Regions from separate parts of the Streptomyces montanus genome, predicted to be linked through region 2. Evidence: riboswitches for the same ligand, from Rfam matches in the RefSeq annotation. Region 2 holds a riboswitch; the other holds the start of a gene.
What was found. A riboswitch is a leader RNA that binds a small molecule or an ion and turns the genes downstream of it on or off. The one in region 2 is predicted to bind glycine.
Positions count from the first base shown of each region.

Region 1: another riboswitch for glycine. It lies ahead of gcvT (glycine cleavage system aminomethyltransferase GcvT); the one in region 2 lies ahead of gcvP (aminomethyl-transferring glycine dehydrogenase).

Region 1 covers NZ_VBZC01000023.1:104,607-108,405, reverse strand. The annotation lists gene gcvH (glycine cleavage system protein GcvH) at 1-212, opposite strand, end outside; gene gcvT (glycine cleavage system aminomethyltransferase GcvT) at 340-1,470, opposite strand; glycine riboswitch at 1,506-1,619, opposite strand; glycine riboswitch at 1,620-1,716, opposite strand; gene FE633_RS21855 (AAA family ATPase) at 1,898-2,572, shown strand; gene FE633_RS21850 (enhanced serine sensitivity protein SseB) at 2,689-3,474, shown strand; gene FE633_RS21845 (enhanced serine sensitivity protein SseB C-terminal domain-containing protein) at 3,725-3,799, shown strand, end outside.
Region 2 covers NZ_VBZC01000024.1:126,386-130,184, forward strand. The annotation lists gene gcvP (aminomethyl-transferring glycine dehydrogenase) at 1-2,118, opposite strand, end outside; glycine riboswitch at 2,298-2,393, opposite strand; gene FE633_RS22680 (PRC-barrel domain-containing protein) at 2,497-2,868, shown strand; gene FE633_RS22685 (DNA polymerase IV) at 2,790-3,799, opposite strand, start outside.

The DNA of each region.
Region 1 (3,799 bases), on a different contig from region 2:
GAGTACAGATCGCTCACCGACTTCGTCGACTCCAGCTCGCCGCAGGTCTCGCCCTCGGTCACCGTGGTGCCGACCTCGGGGAGCTGGGCGTAGACGACGTCGCCGAGCGCGTTGGCCGCGAACTCGGTGATGCCGACCGTCGCGACGCCGTCCTCGGCGGCCGACAGCCACTCGTGCTCCTTGCTGTAACGCAGCTGCTGGGGGTTGCTCATGGCCTGAATTCTCCTGTACGCGAGGGAGTGCTGGTGAACGGGTGGGCTGGTGAGATGCCCTTTGCGCTACGAGACGGCACACGGGGCCGCAGGTCACGTCGGCGCGCTGCCGACCCCGACGCCGGGACTACTTCCGGCGCTTGTAGAAGGGCAACGCCACGACCTCGTACGGCTCGTGACTGCCCCGGATGTCCACGCCGACACCGGGCGTGCCGGGCGCGGCGTGCGTGGCGTCCACGTACGCCATCGCGATCGGCTTGCCGAGGGTGGGCGAGGGCGCGCCCGAGGTGACCTCGCCGACGACCTCGCCGCCGGCGACGACCGCGTACCCGGCGCGCGGGACGCGGCGGCCCTCGGCGATCAGACCGACGAGGACACGCGGGGGGTTCTCCTCGGCCCTGGAGGCGGCCTCGGTGAGCGCCTCGCGCCCCACGAAGTCGCCCTCCTTCTCGAACTTCACGACCCGGCCGAGCCCCGCGTCGAACGGCGTCAGCGAGGTGCTCAGCTCATGCCCGTACAGCGGCATGCCCGCCTCCAGGCGCAGGGTGTCGCGGCAGGAGAGGCCGCAGGGGACCAGGCCCGCCGCGGAGCCCGCGTCGGTCAGCGCCTGCCACAGCTTCTCCGCGTCGGCCGGGGAGACGAACAGCTCGAAGCCGTCCTCGCCGGTGTAGCCGGTGCGGGCGATCAGGGCCGGGACGCCCGCGACGGTGCCGGGCAGGCCCGCGTAGTACTTGAGGCCGTCCAGGTCGGCGTCGGTGAGGGACTTGAGGATGCCGGAGGACTCGGGGCCCTGGATAGCGAGCAGCGCGTACGCGTCGCGGTCGTCGCGCACGGCGGCGTCGAAGCCGGCGGCGCGCTCGGTCAGGGCGTCCAGGACCACCTGGGCGTTGGAGGCGTTGGCGACGACCATGTACTCGCTCTCCCCGAGCCGGTACACGATCAGGTCGTCGAGGATGCCGCCGTCGGCCCGGCAGATCATGGTGTAGCGGGCGCGGCCCACGCCGACCGAGGAGAGGTTGCCGACCAGCGCGTGGTCGAGGAGCCGGCCGGCCTGGGGGCCGGTGACGGTGATCTCGCCCATGTGGGAGAGGTCGAAGAGGCCTGCCCTGGTACGGACGGCGATGTGTTCGTCCCGCTCGGAGCCGTACCGCAGAGGCATGTCCCAGCCGGCGAAGTCGGTCATCGTCGCGCCGAGCGAACGATGCAGGGCATCGAGCGCGGTGCGCCGTGGCGTGAGGGGCGCGGCGTTACTGCTCATCGGTTCTGCTCCCAGGGCATGACGGGCGAGGTCGTTCCTCCCCATCTGTCATCGGAACCTGAGAGGTTCGCCATGACCGTCGGCAGCCGGCGGTCACGGTTTGCACCTTGGGTGGAGCCACTGGACAGCGGCCCGCTTTTCAGATGTGCCTCGCCCGCGCGGTAACGGGGCCTGAGAGATTCAAGGGAGGGACTTGCTCCTTCGGCGCCCGGGTACGCGTACCCGGAACTCTCCCGCGCGGATTCAAGCGGCCGGTATGCAGTTGGCGCGCACATCATTGCACGCCTGGGTGCGGCACGGCAGGGGGACCTTTCACAGAGATCTGTGACGGGGCTGTGGCAGGACGAGAACCAAAATGACAGGTGGCACGCATTACCTTCTCTTTACACTCGACGGGGATGGGTCTCCCGACCCCAAGGGGAGGACGATCAGCGTGAACAGGACCACGGTGTACGCGACAGGTGCGGCCGTCGCACTGCCCAAGCAGCCCGCTGCCCCGGCCAGGGAGGCGTGCGGCCCGCTCCCGGCGCCCGTCGTCCGCGATCTGCGGGACCGTGCGGGACACAGTCCGCACGGCCTCCGCTTCGGCGCGGCCGACCTGGTCGTGGTCACGGGCCTCCCGGGCAGCGGCAAGTCGACCCTGATGCGCCGCGCCGTGACGGGCCTCCGTATCGACTCGCAGGACACCCGCGACCGCTGGGACCGCCGTCTGTCCCGCTTTGTGCCGTACGCGGTCTACCGCCCCCTCGTGCGGGCCGCGCACTACGCGGGCCTGCGCCGCGCCCTGCGCTCCGGTGAGGGGGTCGTCGTGCACGACTGCGGCACCCAGGCCTGGGTGCGCAACTGGATCGCCCGCGAAGCCAGGCGCCGGGGCGGCACGCTGCACCTGCTGCTGCTCGACGTCCCGCCGGACACCGCGCTGGACGGCCAGCGCGAGCGCGGCCGCGGCGTCTCGCGATACGCCTTCGCCCGGCACCGCGGCGCGGTCGACCGGCTGTTGCGCTCCGTCGAGGAGGGCGACCTGCCGGAGGGCTGCGACTCGGCCGTTCTCGTCGACCGTGCCGCGGCGGACGTGCTGCGGCGGATCGACTTCGGCGACTGAGTCCCTTCGGCGCCCCTTCGGTGGCTGAACCCCACTGGACGCCGCGTGGGGTGAAAGCTCCGCAGGCGATAGGGTTTACCCCCATCAGCAGAGGTTCCGAGCAGATGGTTACGCAGATGGACATACCGGTACAGGCGCACCCTCACCCGCATGCCGGCTGGCCCGGCAACGCGCTGGAGGAGGTGCTCGCCGCGTCCCTCGGCGCTCCCGGGGGGCCCGCGGCGCCCTCGGCGGGTGCCCGCATCGTGGAGGTCCTCGGGCGCAGCTTCCTCTGGGTGCCGCTGCCCAACGGCGGCGGCCCGCACAGCGGCCCGCTCGACCTGCCGATGATGGAGCTCGACGGACAGGCGTACGTTCCGGTCTTCAGCTCGGAGCAGCAGTTCCGGCAGATCGTGGGCGACCACATGTCGTACACCATCGCGCCCGCCGTGGAGTTCGCGCGCGGACTGCCGCCGCACGTGGGCATCGCGGTGAATCCGGACGGCACGGTCGGTGTGCCCCTGCCGCCGCCCGCCGTCGCCGCGTTGTGCCGGGCCGGACGGACTGAGCTGGACGGGCCCGCGAGCGGCGGCCGGGTCCGGCTGTTCGAGCCCGACTGGCAGGAGGACCCGGTGGACTTCCTGGCCGCCGCCTCGGCCGAGTTCGCGGGAACCGGTGTCGTGCTGAGTGCCCGCCGCTGCCTGGCGAGCATCGAGGGGGGCGACCCGGTGATGTTCATCGGCGTCGAACTGATCTCCTGGGACGAGGGGGCGCGTGCGCTCCCGTTGGACGCCCTGGGGCGGGCGCTCGCCCGGGTGCCGGTGGCGCCGCCTGTGAACCTCGTGTTCCTCGACGTCGCGCAGGACCCGGTGGGCGACTGGATGCGCGCCCGCGTGCGCCCCTTCCATCGGCACGGACACTGACGCCACGGGGTCACAGCCGCGGCCGCGTGCGCCGAGCCGCTGTCAGGATGGCGACCTAAGCTGGTTTCATGGCTCGGTCGGGGTTGGGGGTCTTTCGCTCGGGGGTCCGGCCCACGGCTGAGGCGCCAGTGAGTGCATCGGCCCCGGACGATGCAGAATGGCTCGGTCGGGTGGTGCGCGCTTCAAGTACATGACGCACGCCGGGCCTGTGGGGCATGTTGACAGGTATGTCGCGAAGGGGCGGTAGAGGGTGAGCGCGTCGGGCACAGCCGCGGCCGGGCAGGTCGAGCACATGCTGCGCCAGGTGACGCCCGGGCGTTACGAC
Region 2 (3,799 bases):
GTTGAGATGCGAGACGTCCCCGCCGAAGCGGCCCGGCTTGGCAAGGCCCACCAGCGCGTTGAGGTTGGCGCCGTCGACGTACACCTGCCCGCCCGCGTCGTGCACCTGCGCGCAGATGTCGGCGACGTGCTCCTCGAAGACGCCGTGCGTCGAGGGGTACGTGATCATCAGCACCGCCAGCTCGTCGCGGTACTGCTCGATCTTGGCGCGCAGGTCCTCGATGTCGATCTCACCGTCGTCGGCGGTCTTCACGACGACGACCTTCATGCCGGCCATCACGGCGCTCGCCGCGTTGGTGCCGTGCGCGGAGGACGGGATGAGGCAGATGGTGCGCTGCTCGTCGCCGTTCGCACGGTGATAGCCGCGTACGGCCAGCAGGCCCGCCAGTTCGCCCTGCGAACCGGCGTTGGGCTGGAGCGACACCTTGTCATAGCCGGTGACCTCGGCGAGCTGCTCCTCCAGTTCATGGATGAGCGTGAGGTAGCCCTGTGCCTGGCCGGCGGGCGCGAAGGGGTGCAGCTGTCCGAACTCGGGCCAGGTGACCGGCTCCATCTCGGTGGTCCCGTTGAGCTTCATCGTGCAGGAGCCCAGCGGGATCATCCCGCGGTCGAGCGCGTAGTCGCGGTCGGCGAGGCGGCGCAGGTAGCGCAGCATCGCGGTCTCGGAGCGGTATTGGTGGAACACCGGGTGCGCGAGGTACTCGTCGGTGCGCAGCAGCGCGGCGGGCAGCGTGTCCACGACGGACGCGTCCAGCGCCTCGATGTCGCCCCGGACGCCGAACGCGGTCCAGACCGCGCCCAGTTGGGTGCGTGTGGTGGTCTCGTCGCAGGCGACGGACACATGATCGGCGTCGACGAGGCGCAGGTTGACCCCGCCGTCGCGCGCGGCCGCGACGGTCTCGGCGGCCCTGCCCGGCACCCGCACGGTCAGCGTGTCGAAGTAGGCCTCGTGCACGACCTCGACGCCGCCCGCCTTCAGGCCCGCCGCGAGGATCGTGGCGTACCGGTGGGTGCGCCCCGCGATCGCCTTGAGGCCCTGAGGGCCGTGGTACACGGCGTACATCCCGGCCATCACGGCAAGCAGCACCTGCGCCGTACAGATGTTGCTCGTCGCCTTTTCCCGGCGGATGTGCTGCTCCCGCGTCTGCAGGGCCAGCCGATATGCCTTGTTGCCGTCCGCGTCGACCGAGACGCCGACGAGACGGCCGGGCAGGTTGCGCGCGAACTTCTCGCGCACGGCCATGTATCCGGCGTGCGGCCCGCCGAAGCCCATCGGCACTCCGAAGCGCTGTGTCGTGCCGACCGCGATGTCCGCGCCGAGCTCACCCGGTGAGGTGAGCAGCGTCAGCGCGAGCAGATCGGCGGCGACGGTGACGATCGCGCCCAGCTCGTGCGCCTGGTCGATGACGGGCTTGATGTCCCGTACGGCACCGGAGGCGCCCGGGTACTGGAGGAGCACTCCGGTGACGCCGCGCTCGGCGATCTCGGCCGGAATGCCGTCGCTCAGGTCCGCGACGACGACCTCGACTCCGGTCGGTTCGGCGCGCGTCTCGATCACGGCGATGGTCTGCGGCAGCGTGTCCGCGTCGACGAGGAAGACACCGTTCTTGACCTTGCCCACGCGCCGCGACAGCGCCATCGCCTCGGCGGCCGCGGTGCCCTCGTCGAGCAGCGAGGCACCGGAGGTGGGCAGGCCCGTCAGCTCGGCGACCATGGTCTGGAAGTTCAGCAGCGCCTCCAGGCGGCCCTGCGAGATCTCCGGCTGGTACGGCGTGTACGCGGTGTACCAGGCCGGGTTCTCCATGACGTTGCGCAGGATCACCGGCGGCGTGAACGTGCCGTAGTAGCCGAGCCCGATCATCGAGTCGAGGACCTCGTTACGGTCCGCCAGGGAACGCAACTCGGCGAGGACCTCGGCCTCGGTGCGCGCGCCGGGCAGAGCGAGCGCCTCGGCGTTCTTGATCACGTCCGGGACCGCGATGGCCGTCAGCTCGTCGAGCGAGCCGTACCCCACCTGCGCGAGCATCTTCGCCCGGGCCTCGGTGTCGGGCCCGATGTGGCGCTGTTCGAAAGGGATTCCCTGTTCGAGCTCGGAGAGTGGAATGCGATGGGCGGTCATTGCGGAGGCCTCCTGGTCTGACACGACCTTCGAGGGCACCACGGCGTGGGTGCCCGGACGGCCTCCCCCTCTGTCATCTCAACCTGAGAGCTTCGCCGGTCCGCCCGCACTCGGCGATCCGGCTTGCACCGTCGGTGAGAGCGGGAGCCGTGGACGCCCGCCCTGCTTTCCAGAGTGACCTCGTCCGTGCGGTACGTGGGCCTGAGAGATTCCGGGGAGGATTTGCTCCTTCGGCGCCTCCGGTGAAGTCTGGAGGACTCTCCCGCACGGGGTCAGCGGCCGTTGCCAGCCTACCAGCGGGCTTCCCTCGAGTGGCCGCCCTCCTCAAAGTGCTCTTTCGTAGTGCTTACGGATGAGTTGTGAGCAGCTGGAGGTCCCGTGCAGACCGACGTCGATCCGCGCAAACTGATCGGCCGCAAGGCGTTCGACCGCAATGGCAACAAGATCGGCACCGTCGACGAGGTCTATCTCGACGATGCGACCGGCGTGCCGGAATGGGCGGCCATACGCACCGGTCTGTTCAGCAGGGACGCCTTTGTGCCCCTGGAGCCCAGCGAACTGGTCGAGGGTGCCCTGCGGGTCCCCTTCGACCGCGCCCTGATCAAGGACGCCCCCGACTTCGGCGTCGGCCGCCACCTCTCCCCCGAGCAGGAAATCCAGCTCTATCACCACTACGGCCTCGATGTGGCGCCTCCGCCCCCACCGCCGGACCGCGACTGCGGCCACCTGGCGGGCTCGGACGAGACCTGAGGTCTTCGTCGCACCAGCGGCAGCGGTTCCGCCGGCTCCAGCTCCGGATCGTCGGTCCGGAACGTGCGCACGCGCCCCGGCTCGGAGTCGGGCGTCTCGAACCGCACGGTGACCCGCCCAAGGCCACTGCCCTGCACCCATCCGGGTCCGAACTCGGCATGCCGTACGTCATGCCCCGCCGACCACCGTCGCACCGTGGGCGTCTCCTGCTTCTCGGCCGACTCCTCAGCCTCCTCCTCGGCCGGCGGCTCCAGCTCCCCGGCGGCCGCCTGCGCCTGGGCGAAGAGGTCCTCCTGCGTGAAGTCGGCGAGCCCCGTGACACCGACCCCCAGGAGCCGTACGCCCCCCGTGGTGTCGACGGTCTCGAGCAGCCGCGCCGCCGCTTCCCGCACCACCGAGGGGTCGTCCGTCGGCCCACGCAGCGTGTCGGACCGGGTGAGCGTCGAGAAGTCGTACCGCCGCACCTTGAGCACCACGGTCCGCCCCGACCGCCCGGCGTCCCGCAGCCGCCGCACACACCGGTCGGCGAGCCGCTGCACCTCCACCCGCACCCGGACCCGGTCATGGATGTCCACGTCGTACGTGTCCTCGACGGACACCGACTTGGTGTCCCGCTCGGCCACCACGGGCCGCTCGTCGAGCGCCAGCGCCATGGCGTACAGCGCGCTCCCGTGGGCTTTGCCGAGAAGCCGCACGAGCTCGTCCTCGCCCGCCTCCGCGACCTCCTCGACCGTGGTGATGCCGACCCGCCGCAGGTGATCACCGGTGGCCGGCCCCACTCCCGGCAGCGTCCGCACCGGCAGGGGTCCCAGCATCGCTCGCTCCGTCCCCGGCTCTATCAGCACCAGGCCGTCCGGCTTGGCCTGCTCGGAGGCGATCTTCGCGAGCATCTTGGAGACGGCGAGCCCCACTGACCCCGTGAGCCCGGTGA